One region of the Methylobacterium sp. D48H genome, then DNA from elsewhere that is predicted to be linked to it. Evidence: riboswitches for the same ligand, from Rfam matches in the RefSeq annotation. Region 1 holds a riboswitch; the other holds the start of a gene.

Region 1 (7,654 bases):
GATGCCCGTGCCGGTCCGTCACCGCGAGCAGCGGCGACGGTAGCGCCCTCACGAGCCGACGAGGCCGAGCTGCGGGCTCGACGGTTCGGCCCGGCCGCGGCGGGGGATCCGCCCGGCGCGGTGCGCGTCGCGCCCGGCCTCCACGGCCCGGCCCATGGCGCGAGCCATCCGCACCGGATCGTCGGCCTTGGCCACGGCGGTGTTGATCAGGCAGGCGGAGGCGCCGAGCTCCATGGCAATCACCGCGTCCGATGCGGTGCCGATGCCGGCATCGACCACCACCGGCACCGTCGCCCGGCGGCAGATCAGCTCCAAGTTGGCCGGATTGGCGACACCCATCCCGGAGCCGATCAGCGAGCCCATGGGCATCACCGCGGCGCAGCCGAGATCCTCCAGGCGCTGGCACACGATCGGGTCGTCGTTGCAGTAGGGCAGCACGACGAAGCCGTCGTCCACGAGATGGCGGCAGGCCTCGATCAGCTCCATCACGTCCGGGTAGAGCGTCTCGCGGTCGCCGATCACCTCGACCTTGATCCAGTTGGTGTCGAGCGCCTCGCGGGCGAGTTCGGCGGTCATGATCGCGTCGCGGGCCGTCTCGCAGCCGGCGGTGTTCGGCAAGAAGCGCTTGCCCTTCAGGATCTTGACCGTGTCCGAGCCGTGGCCCTGGAGCGAGACCCGGCGGATCGAGGCGGTGACCACGTCGGCGCCGCTCGCCGCGACGGCGTCGCGCATGATCGCCTGCGTCGGGTAGCCGGCGGTGCCGATGAACAGCCGGGACGACAGCCTCACCCCGGCGATGGTCAGGCCGTCATCCCCACCCTCGGGGCGCGGCGGCAAGTGACTCTGGTCCATGCTCAACCTCCCTGCATGGCGCGGACGATCTCGACCCGGTCGCCCTCCGCGACCGGTGTCTCGCCCCAGTCCCGGCGGCGCAGAACGCGGCCGTTCAGCGCGATGGCGACGCCCTGCGGGCTCTCGATGCCGCTCTCCTCCGCCTCCAGGCGGAACAGGGCGTCCACCGTCTCGACCGCGCACTCGCGCGGCTCACCGTTGACGAGGAGTTTCATGCCGAGGCCCTCAGCGCTTCCGGCTGGCCGAAGCGCGCGCGGGTGAAGGGACGCGCCACCTCCGGCAGCGCGCCGCGCAGCACCAGCGCGGCGATCGCGTCGGCGGTCACCGGGGCGAGCAGGTAGCCGTTGCGGTGATGCCCGGTGGCGGCGACGAGGCCCGGCGCGATCGCGTCGAGGATCGGTGCGTCGTCGTCCGAGGTCGGGCGGTACCCGCTCCAGACCGCCTCCACCTCCATCTCCTCGATGCCGGGTAGCACCCGGCGGGCACCCTCCAGCAGGGCGTAGAGTCCGCCCGCGGTGACGCCGGGACGGAAGCCGCAATCCTCCACGGTCGCGCCCACGACGAGTTGGCCGTCGCTCTTCGGGGCCATGTGGACCTGCTCGGTCCAGACCATCCGCGCCAGGGTACCGGTCCGAGCGGTGGTGCGCAGGGCCAGGGACTGGCCCTTCAGCGGGCGGACCGGAAGGGCGAGCGCGTCGGGCAGCAGGCCGCCCTCCCCGCTCCAGGCGCCGGAGGCGAGGATGACGGTCTCGGCCGCGACGACGCGGTCGCCGGCGCGGATCCCGGTCACGCGGCCACCCGACCAGTCCAGGGCGGTGACGGGGGTCCGCTCAACCAGGATCGCGCCGGCGCGGCGGCAGGCCTCGGTAAGGGCGTCCATGACCAGACGGGGATCGATCTGATGGTCGAGCGGGCAGTGGATCCCGGCGGTGACGGAGGGGCGCAGGCCCGGCTCCAGGCGCCGGACCTCGCTGCCCGGCAGCCACGTGGCCTCGAGCCCCGAGCGGCGCTGAAGGTCGAAGCGGAAGCGCAGGCGCTCGACCTCGTCGCGGCCGACCGCCAGCACCAGGGTGCCGTCGGCGCGGTAGTCGATCGCCCGGCCGGACTCGGCCTCCAGGGCGTCGCGGAACGCGGGCCAGAGCCGCAGCGAGTCCAGGGCGAGCGGCAGCAGCGGATCGGAGCCCGGCTCGTGCTCGGCGGCCGGGGCCAGCATGCCGGTGGCCGCGAGGCTCGCGCCCGCCCCGATCGTGTCCCGCTCCAGCACCGTCACGGCGCGGCCGGCCCGGGCGAGGCGCCACGCGATCGACAGCCCGATCAGCCCGCCGCCGACCACGGCGACGTCCGTCCGCGCCGGAAGGGTCGCCGGCGCGACGCTGCCGTCCGGGTTGCGGCGGCGGCCGATCGGTGAGGCGGGTCGGTCGAGGGGCACAATCATCTCCGCGGATTGCCGTCGCGGAGATCGGGCCGTGCGCTTCGGTGAGAAGCTGTGGCCTGCCTTTCAGGCGGCCGCGGTCCAATCCCTACGCCGGTATGAGCCGGATCAGGTTCGAAGGATTTCCGCGCCGCAGGTCCTGACGGACGTGCCAGCGGTTTCTCAGCCCCTTGCCGGGGATCTCCCTGGAACAGACGCAGATGTGGCTCCCCGGCCGCTGCCGGTCAACCCCGCGCCGCGACCATCCGGGCGTTCCCGCGACAATCCGATGATCCCGGTGACGATCTGGACACCAAGCGGAGCGGAATCGGCGCGCGCGCCGCGGCGGCGGCCGCGATCGCGCACCATCCCTTCACCGGTCTGGCCTCTCATCACCGGGATTCCGGAACGTCTCCGGTCGCCGGCACTCCACGTCACGGGCGGACTCGCGTGCGCGCAATCCTATTGATCTGCCTGCTCGGCTTCCTCGGTGTCACGGCCGCCTTGAAGCTGCGCGACGGCATGAGGCCGGCGCCGGTGGCCCTCGCCGTCACGCCGCCGCCGGAGCCCGTTCCCGCAGTCGACGCCGCCGGCGTGGCCCTCCAGGCCGGGCGCAACGGCCACTTCTTCGTCAATGCGCTGTTGGACGGCCGCTCGCTGCCGATGATGGTCGATACGGGGGCGAGCGCCTGCGCGTTCTCCGAGGAGGATGCCGCGCGGATCGGGATCCGGGTCACTCCGGCCGATTTCACCCGCGTCTGGAACACCGCGAACGGCACGGTCCGCGTGGCGCCGATCCGGATCGCCATCGTGCAGATCGGATCGATCACGGTGCGGGACGTCGATGCGGTCGTGATCCCGCGCGGGCTCCTGTCGACGAGTTTGCTGGGCATGTCGTTCCTCAGGCGTCTGCGCGATTTCGGCATCTCCGGCAGCACGATGACGCTCCGGGGCTGAAGCGGCCGGAGATCAACGCTGATCTGTCTGGCCGAGGCGCTCCTGTGGGGGGGGCCCCCAAGCTTGCACCACGGGATCGGCTGCGGGCCCAACGCCCGCGCCGATGACCTACGGCGTTCGGGCCTCGTGCCAGCCCGATGGCGGGCGTCTCCTGATCCGCTCGATCAGTCTATCGATTGCATGTATTTCCAATTATGAGACCATGAAGCCGGAGTATTTATATACAAATCGACGATTGTCTGTCCTGACGGATATTTAATCTAAATTTTGCCGAAGGATATGTTTGTTTTGTCAGCGCATTACGGCAATGCTAGGAGCCTGCATGACTGCGCATCCGACACGTGAGCGCGCGATGGGACGGCTTCGGCATGAAGAATCGCGGATCGACGATCTGTTTGTCCATGATCGTGAAGGACGAGGCCCACGTTATTCGGCGTTGCCTCGATTCTGTTCGTCCGATCATCGATCATTGGATCGTCGTCGATACCGGCTCGACGGACGGGACCCAGGATGTTGTCCGCGCCGCGCTCGCGGACATACCGGGTGCCCTGGTCGAGCGCTCCTGGGTCGACTTCGCCTTCAATCGGAACGAGGCCTTGAAACTCGCGCGGCGTCACGCGCAGTACGCATTGATCATCGACGCCGACGATGAGCTGATCATCCCGGCGGACTTCACGATGCCGAAGCTGCGTGCGCCCGGCTATCGGTTCGAGATCATCGACGCGCACACGCGGTACTGGCGCAACCAGCTGGTCAGCACCCGGGAGAACTGGCGTTACCGGGGCGTCCTGCACGAATTCCTCAGCTGCCCCGGCGTGACAGAGACACCGATCCTCCCCCTCGCGATGCGTCGGGGCGACGACGGTGCCCGCCACCGCGACGCGACGGCGGACGCGCGGGATATCGCCGTCCTCGAGAAGGCGCTGGCGGTCGAGACGGACCCCTTCATGATCGCCCGGTACACGATGTACCTCGGCACCACCTACGACGCCGCCGGCGAGTACCGGAAAGCGCTCGCCTGCTTCCTGAAGCGGGCCGATCTCGGCGGATGGGACGAGGAGGTCTATTTCAACCTGCTGATGGCCGCGGTGAACGCGGAGCGCCTCGACGAGCCGGAGGACAGGGTGCTGCAGCTCTACGAGCGCGCCACCGCAATCCGTCCGGGGCGGGCGGAGGCGCGCCACGGGGCCAGCCGATTCTGCAGGCTGAGGAAGCGGTTCGCGGAAGGCTATCGTTACGCCGAGGCGGGCCTGGCGCTCGAGCTTCCGAGCGAGGGCATCTCCCTGAACCCGTGGGTCTACGAGTACGGCTTGCTCGACGAGTTCGCCCTCAACGCGTACCACAGCGGCCAGTTCAGCGCCTGCGGACATGCCTGCCTGAAGATCCTCGAGCGGGCGCATGTCCCGCGGGAGGTCGCCATACGCGCCGGCGCCCTGGCCCGGGACGTGATGGCGCAGATGATCGATCCGGTCTGGGGTTGCCGGCACACGCCCTACGCTCTGCCGTTCGTGCCGACGTGGTGAACGCGCACCGCGCGGATCGGCTGCGGGCCTCAGATCGCGGCTTATCTCCGTGAGCGCCGCGTGACGTCGGGACCGATCAAAGGGCCGCTCAGCTGGACTTGCGCGGGCGCAGGAATTTCGGCCGGAACACCGCCATGGGCTCGTCGAAGCCGTTGAGCCGGTGCTCTCCCATTGGGATCGGGTCTCCCCAGAGGAAGTCCACGAAGGGCTTCGACATCAGCAGCGGCTCGCCGAGGGCGCGGTTCAGCTGCGCGATGCGGCTCGCGAGGTTCACGTCGCGGCCGATCACCGTGAAGTCGAGGCGTGAGCCGGACCCGACATTGCCGTAGGCGGCCTCGCCGTGGTGGAGCGCGATGCCGGCGGCCACCGGCACCGGGAACTGGTGTAGGGCGTTCGCCTCGTCGAGGGCCGCCAGGGCGTGCTGGGCCGCCGTGAGCGCGCCCTTGGCCGCGCCGCCCAGATCGTCGCCGGTTTCCCGGAAGATCGCCAGCAGGCCGTCGCCGAGATACTTCAGGACCTCGCCGCCCTCACGCTCGATCGGCGGCACGAGGCAGTCGAAGAACACGTTGAGCAGGCCCACCGCCTCCTCCGGCGTCATGTCGGCGGTGGTGCGGGTGTAGTCGCGCATGTCGGCGAACAGGATCGCCGAGCGGATCCGGGTCACCTGCCCGCGGCGGATGTCGCCGGCCAGGATCGCCCGGTGCGGCTCGTCGCCGACATAGAGCCGGAGCACGTGGTCGAGCTGCTTGTTGAGGACGCGCATCTCCATCACGGCCGCCAGCGCCGGCATGACGAAGCGGAGGATCGCGATGTCGTCGTCCCGGAACCCCTCGGGGGCCCGCGTGGCGAAGGTGATGCCGTTCTGCGTGCCGTTCGTGAAGAACAGGGGCGCGACGACGTAGTGGGTGTAGCCGCCGGCCTTCAGGTCGGGAACGATCGCGTAGGCGTCGTCCGGGGTCTTCGACAGGTCGAGGATCAGCCACTCGCCGGTCTCGTGGACCGTGTGGAACGGGCTGTTGAGGTACGCGTCCGTCGAGCGGGCCCCGTGGGGGAACAGCCGCACGGTGGTGCCGCCGTCGCGGGTCCAGATTCGGCCGACTCCGGCATATTCCGAGTGCAGGGTGTCGATCGCCGTGGAGGCCCGGTCCACCGGCACGCCGATCGCGATCAGGCGCTCGGCGAGCCCGGCCAGCATCTCCTCGGCGTTGGGCATCCGCGCGCCCTCGCCGAGAAGCCAGTCGCGGATGCCCACGGAGGGCTGGAGCGCGCCGAAGGGCACGTCGTCGGCCTCCGAGCCGTCCGCGAAGGCCGTCGGGGATCCGGGCGTTGGCGGGCGGCGTTCGAGCATGGCGCCAGACTGGATGCCGCGCGGCACCGTGGCAACGCGGGCGACGGGGAAGCGCCGCGCGGTTCGCGGCGCGGGCTCAGTTGTCCAAGAAGCTCCTGAGCTTCCGGCTGCGCGAGGGATGCTTCAGCTTCCGCAGCGCCTTCGCCTCGATCTGGCGGATGCGCTCGCGGGTCACCGAGAACTGCTGGCCGACTTCCTCCAGGGTGTGGTCGGTGTTCATGCCGATGCCGAAGCGCATGCGCAGCACGCGCTCCTCGCGGGGCGTGAGCGAGGCGAGCACGCGCGTCGTGGTCTCGCGCAGGTTCGACTGGATCGCCGCGTCGATCGGCAGGACGACGTTCTTGTCCTCGATGAAGTCGCCGAGGTGGCTGTCCTCCTCGTCGCCGATAGGCGTCTCGAGGGAGATCGGCTCCTTGGCGATCTTCAGGACCTTGCGGACCTTCTCCAGCGGCATGGCCAGCTTCTCGGCCAACTCCTCCGGGGTCGGCTCGCGGCCGATCTCGTGCAGCATCTGGCGCGACGTGCGGACGATCTTGTTGATCGTCTCGATCATGTGCACCGGGATGCGGATGGTCCGGGCCTGGTCGGCGATCGAGCGGGTGATCGCCTGCCGGATCCACCACGTGGCGTAGGTCGAGAACTTGTAGCCGCGGCGGTACTCGAACTTGTCGACCGCCTTCATCAGGCCGATGTTGCCCTCCTGGATCAGGTCCAGGAACTGCAGGCCGCGGTTCGTGTACTTCTTGGCGATCGAGATCACGAGGCGCAGGTTCGCCTCGATCATCTCCTTCTTGGCCTGCCGGGCCTCGCGCTCGCCCTTCTGGACCATGTTGACGATGCGGCGGTACTCGCCGATCTCCAGGCCCGTCTCCGAGGCGAGGTCGAGGATCTGCGCGCGCAGCTCCGCCACCTGCCTCGAGCCGCGCTCGACCAGGTTCTTCCAGCCCTTGCCGCCGAGCGTACCGACGCGCTCCATCCAGTTCGGATCGAGCTCGTAGCCCTGGTAGTGGCGCAGGAACTCGTCGCGGGCCACGCCGTGGCTCTCGGCGAAGCGCATCAGCCGGCCCTCGTGGCCGATCAGCTGCTTGTTGATCGAGTAGAGCTGGCCGACCAGCGCCTCGATGCGGTTGTTGTTCAGAGACAGGGACTTCACGTCGGCGACGACGATGTCCTTCAGCTCGATCTGCTTCTGGTTCTGGGCCGGGGTGTTCTGCTCGCCGGCGGCCTTGCGCTCGGTGCCCTCGATCTGGAACTTGCGCAGCTTGCGGTAGTTCGCGGCGATCGCGTCGAAGGTCTCGAGGACCCGCGGCTTGATCTCCGCCTCCATGGCGGCAAGCGAGACGTTGTTCTCGAGGTCGTCCTCGTCGTCGCCACCCTCCGGCGGCGCGGGCGGCTCCGCGTCGTCCCCGCCATCCTCGCCCTCGGCGATCTGCGGCGCGTTCTTGCCGTCCGGGCCCGCGTAGGTCGCCTCGAGGTCGATGATGTCGCGCAGGAGAACCTTGCCCTCCACGAGCTCGTCCCGCCAGATGATGATCGCCTGGAAGGTCAGCGGGCTCTCGCAGA
Region 2 (7,654 bases), on a different contig from region 1:
CCCTTCGCATTTTCGGGCGAGCGGCGGAATGGCGCGTGGCGGGTGGAGAATTAGGCCGAGCGGCGGAATTCACCTGAGCGGGTGGATTTCGCATGGAGCAGGGCGAAACCACCCGAGCGGGTGGATCGGGCGGCGTGTCACAGGCCGGTCCGGACGAATCATTGGGGGGTGGATACCAGCCTGCCGCTGCGGCCACGGCTGGTATCGAACTGGCATCCACCTCTCGGGAGGGGCGCCGTCCACAGGCTAAGTATCTGGGAGACTTGGAGCGGGCGATCGGGATCGAACCGACGACATTCAGCTTGGGAAGCTGACGTTCTACCACTGAACTACGCCCGCCGACATGGTCGGCACGGATACGGCCTGTCGCGGAGCGCGAACTCCGAACAGCGCCGTGCGCTCATGTACAGCTATGGTCTAGCAGTTCGACGGCGACGGCGTCAAACGGGTCCGGCATCCCCCGGTCGGCATCCCCGGGCGGCCCCGCGTGAGCTCGGCGCGCCGTCCCGGCGGAACGGCGGAACGGCGGAACGCCGCGGCGCGCGGGCCGTTTCGCTCGACGAAGCGCGCGTGGCGCCGGACCGAGACCCTGCTGACACCATGTGCGGAATCTGCGGCGAGATCTGCTTCGACCGGCCGGCGGACCCCGCCGCCGTCGACGCGATGATGGGATCTCTGCGGCCGCGCGGGCCCGACGCAGCGGGGCTCTTCGGTTCCGGCCGGGTCGTTTTCGGCCATCGCAGGCTCAAGATCATCGACCTGTCCGAGGCCGGGCAGCAGCCCATGATCGATCCCGCCCTCGGGCTCGCGATCGTGTTCAACGGCTGCATCTACAATTTCCGCGCGCTGCGCGCCGAACTCGAGGCGAAGGGCTACGCGTTCTTCTCGACGAGCGACACCGAAGTGGTGCTCAAGGCCTTCCACGCCTGGGGACCTGCCTGCGTCGAGCGCTTCGCCGGCATGTTCGCCTTCGCGATCCTGGAGCGGGATTCCGGGCGAGTCGTGCTGGCGCGCGACCGGCTCGGCGTGAAGCCGCTCTATTACAGCGAGACGAAGGGCCGCTTCCGCTTCGCCTCGTCGCTCCCGGCCCTGCTCGCCGCCGGAGACGTCGATACCGCGGTCGATCCGGTCGCGCTCCACCACTACATGAGCTGGCACGCGGGCGTCCCGGCCCCGCTCACCATCCTCAAGGGCGTGCGCAAGCTGCCACCGGCGACGATCCTGATGATCGAGCGGGACGGGACGCGGCACGCGTCGACCTACTGGACCCTGGCGATCGGCCCCCGCGCGGCCGACCGTGGCCGGACCGAGGCGGACTGGCGCGAGGCCGTCCTCGACGCCCTCGGCACCGCGGTCGAGCGCCGGCAGGTCGCCGACGTCCCGACGGGGGTTCTCCTCTCGGGCGGCCTGGACAGCTCGCTGCTGGTGGCCCTGCTGGCGCGCGGTGGCCAGCGCGGCCTCAAGACCTTCTCGGTGGGCTTCGACGCGGTCAACGGCGTCGAAGGCGACGAGTTCAAGTACTCGGACATCATCGCCGAGACCTTCGCCACCGACCACACGAAGCTCGCGGTCGACGGCACCCGGACGCTGGAGGCGCTGCCCGCGGCCATCGCGGCGATGTCGGAGCCGCAGATGAGCCACGACGCGGTGGCCTTCCTCCTGCTCTCGCAGGAGGTCGCCAGGCACGTGACGGTGATCCAGAGCGGGCAAGGCGCCGACGAAGTGTTCGGCGGCTATCACTGGTATCCGAAGCTGATGGGCTCGACGGACCCGGTCGCCGACTACGCGAAAGCGTATTTCGACCGCGACCATGCCGAGATGCGGGAGGCCCTGACGCCCGACATGGTCGGCGGCGATCACAGCACCGACTACATCGCGACCTTCTTCGCGAACTCGCGGAGCGACAGCGCCATCGACAAGACTCTGCAACTCGACCAGGAGGTCATGATGGTCGACGATCCGGTCAAGCGGGTCGACAACATGACGATGGCCTGCGGCCTCGAGGCGCGGGTGCCGTTCCTCGACCACGACCTCGTCGAGCTGGCGGCCCGCATCCCGGCGGAGCTCAAGGTCCGGGACGGCGGCAAGTACATCCTCAAGGAGGCCGCGCGGACGATCGTCCCGGCCGAGGTGATCGACCGCGAGAAGGGGTATTTCCCCGTTCCGGCGCTGAAGCACATCCGCGGCCCGTTCCTCGACTACGTCCGCGACGTGCTGGACCGGCCCGAGGCGCGCGCGCGTGGCATCTTCAACCGCGCCTACGTCGATCATCTGCTCGCCGATCCCGACGGCACGCTGACGCCCAAGGGCAACTCGAAGCTCTGGCAGGTGGCCCTCATGGAGAGCTGGCTCCAGACGCACGGCGTCTGAGACGGGCCGCGGCACGCCTTTCGCGACGGATCGTGATCGACCGCGCGCTCAAGGTGCCGCGCTTTGTCCACGATCGTCCCGGATCAGCCGGTCGACAGACACCCGGAGAAGCCCGTCGATGTGCCGCTGGATCGCCTATGCGGGACGCACCATCCCGCTGGAGCACTACGTCACCGAGCCGTCCCACAGCCTCGTCTCGCAGAGCATCGCGGCGCTCGAATCGACCGCGGCGACCAACGGCGACGGGTTCGGGCTCGGCTGGTACGGCGATCACCCGGAGCCCGGCCGGTACCGCGAGGTCCAGCCCGCCTGGTCGGACGACAACCTGCGCTACCTGTGCCGGCACCTGCACTCGCACCTGTTCTTCGCGCACGTGCGCGCCGCGACCGGCACGCCGATCACCCGGCCGAACTGCCATCCCTTCGCCTGCGGTCCGTGGCTGTTCATGCACAACGGCTATATCGGCGACTGGAGCCGCCTGCGGCGCCCGGTCGAGGCGCTGATCCCGGACGAGCTGTACCCGTCGCGCGCGGGGACCACCGATTCCGAGGCGATCTTCCTCGGGCTGCTGGGCTGCGGCCTGATGGGACCGGGGCCGCGCCGCGATCCTGTCGAGGCGACGGCGCGCGCGCTCGCGCGCCTCACGGATCTCGCCGGGCCGCATCCGTTCCGGTTCACCGCGGCGCTGGCCGACGGGCGCGATCTCTACGCGTTCCGCTACGCCGCGAACGACAAGGCGAACTCGCTCTACTACCGCGCTTCGGAGGGCGGCGTGGTCGTCGCCTCGGAGCCGCTCGACCGGGACCACGGCACTTGGACGACGGTCGCCGAGAACAGCGTGCTCGTCGCGCGGCGGGACGCGCCGGTGGAGATCCTGTCGCTGGCGCAGTTCGGCCTGACCGCGCCGCCGGTCGATGACTCGGTCCGCCGGCTGCGCGCCTGAGCGACTCCGCTCAGGCGACGCGGGAGAGGCTGCCGCTCTGCGAACCCTGCGTGCTGCGGGCGGAATCGTAGGCGCGATTGCGCAGGGCGGTCTCGCTCGGGAGCTGGTCGATCACGTTGCCGGACGACGGATCGACCACTTGGAACACGATCGAGCTGGTGTCCGGATCCTGGATGTACCGCGCCTTGCCGCCGTTCGTGCCGATGTCGAGCTTCACCGCGGGCTCGAGCGGCTTGGCGGAAGTCTCGGGCTCGGGCGCCTGCTGGGTCACGGCGGCGGCGGCCGTCGCTCCGAGCGCGTCGAGGCCCTGCGGCCCCGGCGTCGTGGATGTCAGCGTTCGGATCTCCATCGCCGGTCTCCTGCGATCCTGTGATCGAAGGATTGAGGCGCGGTCCTGCCTAATCGTTCCTTAATGGCGATCGCCGGTCCACCGGATGATGCGGCGGGATCGGAGATGCGATGAACATCGCGTTACCGGGGCGACACAAATCTGTGCTGAATTTTCTCCTGGGTCGACTCGGCGCCCAGCCGGTTCGTCTTCCCGCGACGGGACCGCGGCCCGCCCCGCGCAGCGTGGAGCACGCGATGTACAGGATCTCGGCGATGCTCGTCTTGGCGACGAGTCCCGCGCTCGCCGCGCCGGCCGCGGCTGGCGATCCGGGTACGCGCGCGCCGTTCATCCGCGAGCACCGCTGCGCCGTCGCGGAGCGGCTCGACGCCATCCACAGGCGCGGGCCGGTCGACGTCTCGCGCGACCGCTTCATCGTCGTGGCGCCGCACGGACAGGCGCAGCGCTACGTCCAGTGCATCTTCCAGGATCGGGATACGCGGATGTTCTGCGAGGCCGCGTCGGGCGCCTACGGACCACCCGGCCGAAGGCGCCTGCGGCTGGATGCGACGGCACGGCAGGCGCTGGCGGCGCTCGGATACGTCCAGGCGGACCCGGCGGAGAACTTCGCGCGCCTCGTGGAGCTGGGATCGCCGCCCGACATGGGCATCGCCGCGGATCTGATGCTCGCGGCGCTGCACGATGCCTACGGCGCCCGCCCGGGCGACATTCTCGATATCGAGGCCCCGTACGGCGGAACGACGGGGCTGCGCTGCGGCGCGCCCGAATCCTGAGCGGACCGGGCGCGCCGCCGTCTCACTCGGCGGCGTCGACGTAGAGCTTGCCGCCCTCGGCCAGGAATTCCTGCGACTTCGCCCGCATGCCGGCCTCGGCCTCGGCCTTCGACATCGCGGGCGCCGCGCCCACGACCTCGCCGGCCTCCTCCATCGCCAGCACCTCGGCGCGCAGGTCCTGCGTGATCTTCATCGAGCAGAATTTCGGCCCGCACATCGAGCAGAAATGCGCGACCTTGTGGGCGTCCTTCGGCAGGGTCTCGTCGTGGAAGCGCCGGGCGGTATCCGGATCGAGGCCCAGGTTGAACTGGTCCTCCCAGCGGAAGTCGAACCGGGCGCGGCTGAGCGCGTCGTCCCGGAGCTGCGCGGCGGGATGCCCCTTGGCGAGGTCGGCGGCGTGGGCGGCGATCTTGTAAGTGATGACGCCGGTCTTCACGTCGTCCCGGTCCGGCAGGCCGAGATGCTCCTTCGGGGTGACGTAGCAGAGCATCGCGGTGCCGAACCAGCCGATCATGGCGGCGCCGATGCCCGAGGTGATGTGATCGTAGCCCGGGGCGATGTCGGTGGTCAGCGGGCCGAGGGTGTAGAACGGCGCCTCGCCGCACTCCTTCAGCTGCTTCTCCATGTTGACCTTGATCTTGTGCATCGGCACGTGGCCGGGGCCTTCGATCATCACCTGGCAGCCCTTGTCCCAGGCGACCTTGGTCAGCTCGCCGAGCGTCTCCAGCTCGCCGAACTGCGCGGCGTCGTTGGCGTCGGCGATCGAGCCCGGGCGCAGGCCGTCGCCCAGGGAGAACGAGACGTCGTAGGCCCGCATGATGTCGCAGATCTCGTCGAACCGCTCGTAGAGGAACGATTCCCGGTGCCCGGCCAGGCACCAGCGCGCCATGATCGAGCCTCCGCGGGAGACGATGCCGGTGACGCGCCGGGCGGTCAGCGGCACGTGGGCGAGCCGCACGCCGGCATGGATCGTGAAGTAGTCGATGCCCTGCTCGGCCTGCTCGATCAGCGTGTCCTTGAAGACCTCCCAGTCGAGCTTGAGCGGGTCGCCGCCGACCTTCTCCAGCGCCTGGTAGATCGGCACTGTGCCGATCGGGACCGGGCTGTTGCGGATGATCCACGAGCGGATGTTGTGGATGTTGCGGCCGGTGGACAGGTCCATGACCGTGTCGGCGCCCCAGCGGATCGACCAGACGAGCTTCTCGACCTCGTCGGCGGCCGAGGAGGTCACGGCGGAGTTGCCGATGTTGGCGTTGATCTTGACCAGGAAGTTCCGGCCGATCGCCATCGGCTCCAGCTCGGTGTGGTTGATGTTGGCCGGGATGATCGCCCGGCCGCGGGCGATCTCATCGCGCACGAATTCCGGGGTGATGAAGGGCGGGACCGAGGCCCCGAAGCTCTGGCCGTCCGCGAGCGCGGCCTCGGCGCCCGCGAGCATGGCCTCGCGGCAGACGTTCTCGCGATGGGCGACGTAGATCATCTCCTCGGTGATGATCCCCGCGCGGGCGAACTCGTACTGGGTCACCATCTGGCCCGGGGCCGCCTTGCGGATGGTCCGCTCGGCGGGGCAGGGGGCCACGAGCTTGTCGCCCGCGAAGGCGTTATCCTCGGGCTTCACCGCCCGCGGCGCGACGGCCGCGTAACCGCGGGCCGCGACCCAGGGCTCGCGCACGCCGGGAAGGCCGGCGTTGAGGTCGATGCGGGCATCGGTCTCGGTGTAGGGGCCCGACGGGTCGTAGACCCGCACCGGCTCCTCCTTCGGATCGGAGAGGACGATCTCGCGATAGGGAACGCGGATGTCCGGCCGCCCGGCCGGGTTCGCGTACGCCTTGCGCGATCCAGTGACCGGACCCGTGGTCACGGTCTCGGGGCTGCCTTTCACGTCCTTCGGGAGAACGGGTGCGTTCATCGTGGGCCTCTCCTCGTGCTGGAGCGGTCCGGTCCACGCGATGGCCGAGATGAGATGAGGTCGCGCGAGATGCGACCGCAGGTTCCCGTCCCTCCGCCGGTATGAGCCGGATCAGGTTCAAGGGTCAGGGCAGCGTGCCCAATCTCAGCCCTCTTCAGGGCCCCCCTCGGAATGGTTCCAGACTCGGGCCCGCGGGCCGCTTTGTCAATGCTGACCGGCCGCCCTAGAAAACACATCCCCGAAACCGTTCGTCCGAACGCACGCGTCCTCCGGTACTTAATCGCACCGCAATGCGCCTCATCGCCGGCCTCCTGCTCGCCGCGCTCCTCCTCTGCGGGCTGGCCTGCGCCGCGCTCGCGCTCGGGCAGCGCCGGTTCCTCTATCCGGGCGCCTTCGGGCCGCAGAACCCGTGGACGATCCCGCCGGGCCTCGCGACGATCACGGTCGCGACCCCCGACGGCGAGACCCTGCACGGCCTGTGGCGGCCTCCGCGGCCGGGCTGCGGCGTCGTCGTGAGCTTCCACGGCAACGGGTCCCGCCCCGAGCCGCACGCGGCCCGCTTCGCCGCGGAGCCCTGGCGGGCGCGCGGCTGGGGCGTGCTCACTGTGGCCTATCGCGGCTATCCCGGCTCCACCGGCAGCCCCAGCGAGGACGGGCTGATCCGCGACGGGCTGGCGGCCGTCGAGGCCGCGCGGGCGCGGGCGCCCGACGCGCCGATCCTCCTCCACGGACACTCCCTCGGGGCCGCCGTGGCCGTGGCCGTCGCCGAACGGGTGCCGACGATCGGCCTGTACCTGGAGGCGCCGTTCGACTCGATGACCCACACCGTGCGGCTGCATGTCCCGCTAGCCCCGATCTGGCTCCTGCGCGACACGTACCGCTCGGATCTGCGCATCCGCGACGGGTCGGCGCCCGTGCTGATCGTGCAGGGCCGCGACGACACGGTGGTGCCGGCCAAGCTGGCGCGGAACCTCGCCGAGGCGGCCGGCCAGCGGGCGCGGATCGACGTGATCCCCGGGGACCACGTCTCCATCCTGGGGAGCCGGGATCGCGAGGCCGAGGCGCTGTTCGGACAGAGCGTCGGTCCGGCCTGCCCGCAACCGGTGGATCAGCAGGGGTAGGAGAGGGAGGCTCGCGTGGTCGGACGGCGCTCGCAGCGGCCTGCCCGCAACCGGTGGATCAGCAGGGGTAGGAGAGGGAGGCTCGCGTGGTCGGACGGCGCTCGCAGCGCTGGAGCGCCGAGGATCCGGACGCGCCGGGCGTCCCGGGCCCGCCGGACCCGGTCTGCCCCCTCTGCGAGCGCCCGATCC

Evidence for each region. A riboswitch is a leader RNA that binds a small molecule or an ion and turns the genes downstream of it on or off. The one in region 1 is predicted to bind thiamine pyrophosphate.
Region 2: it holds a riboswitch for thiamine pyrophosphate, as region 1 does, so the genes downstream of both, thiC (phosphomethylpyrimidine synthase ThiC) here and thiO (glycine oxidase ThiO) in region 1, are expected to answer to the same signal.

Annotation. Positions count from the first base shown of each region.
Region 1 is NZ_JBKFAP010000001.1:237,564-245,217, forward strand. It holds gene ACLBX8_RS01300 (thiamine phosphate synthase) at 1-52, opposite strand, end outside; gene thiG (thiazole synthase) at 49-852, opposite strand; gene thiS (sulfur carrier protein ThiS) at 855-1,067, opposite strand; gene thiO (glycine oxidase ThiO) at 1,064-2,287, opposite strand; TPP riboswitch at 2,352-2,480, opposite strand; gene ACLBX8_RS01320 (retropepsin-like aspartic protease family protein) at 2,714-3,220, shown strand; gene ACLBX8_RS01325 (glycosyltransferase) at 3,622-4,743, shown strand; gene ACLBX8_RS01330 (adenylate/guanylate cyclase domain-containing protein) at 4,832-6,091, opposite strand; gene rpoD (RNA polymerase sigma factor RpoD) at 6,168-7,654, opposite strand, start outside.
Region 2 is NZ_JBKFAP010000007.1:63,437-71,090, forward strand. It holds tRNA gene ACLBX8_RS14515 (tRNA-Gly) at 265-339, opposite strand; gene ACLBX8_RS14520 (N-acetylglutaminylglutamine amidotransferase) at 601-2,370, shown strand; gene ACLBX8_RS14525 (class II glutamine amidotransferase) at 2,489-3,313, shown strand; gene ACLBX8_RS14530 (flagellar protein FlaG) at 3,324-3,662, opposite strand; gene ACLBX8_RS14535 (TY-Chap domain-containing protein) at 3,899-4,435, shown strand; gene thiC (phosphomethylpyrimidine synthase ThiC) at 4,458-6,344, opposite strand; TPP riboswitch at 6,416-6,521, opposite strand; gene ACLBX8_RS14545 (alpha/beta hydrolase) at 6,635-7,465, shown strand; gene ACLBX8_RS14550 (restriction endonuclease) at 7,552-7,654, shown strand, end outside.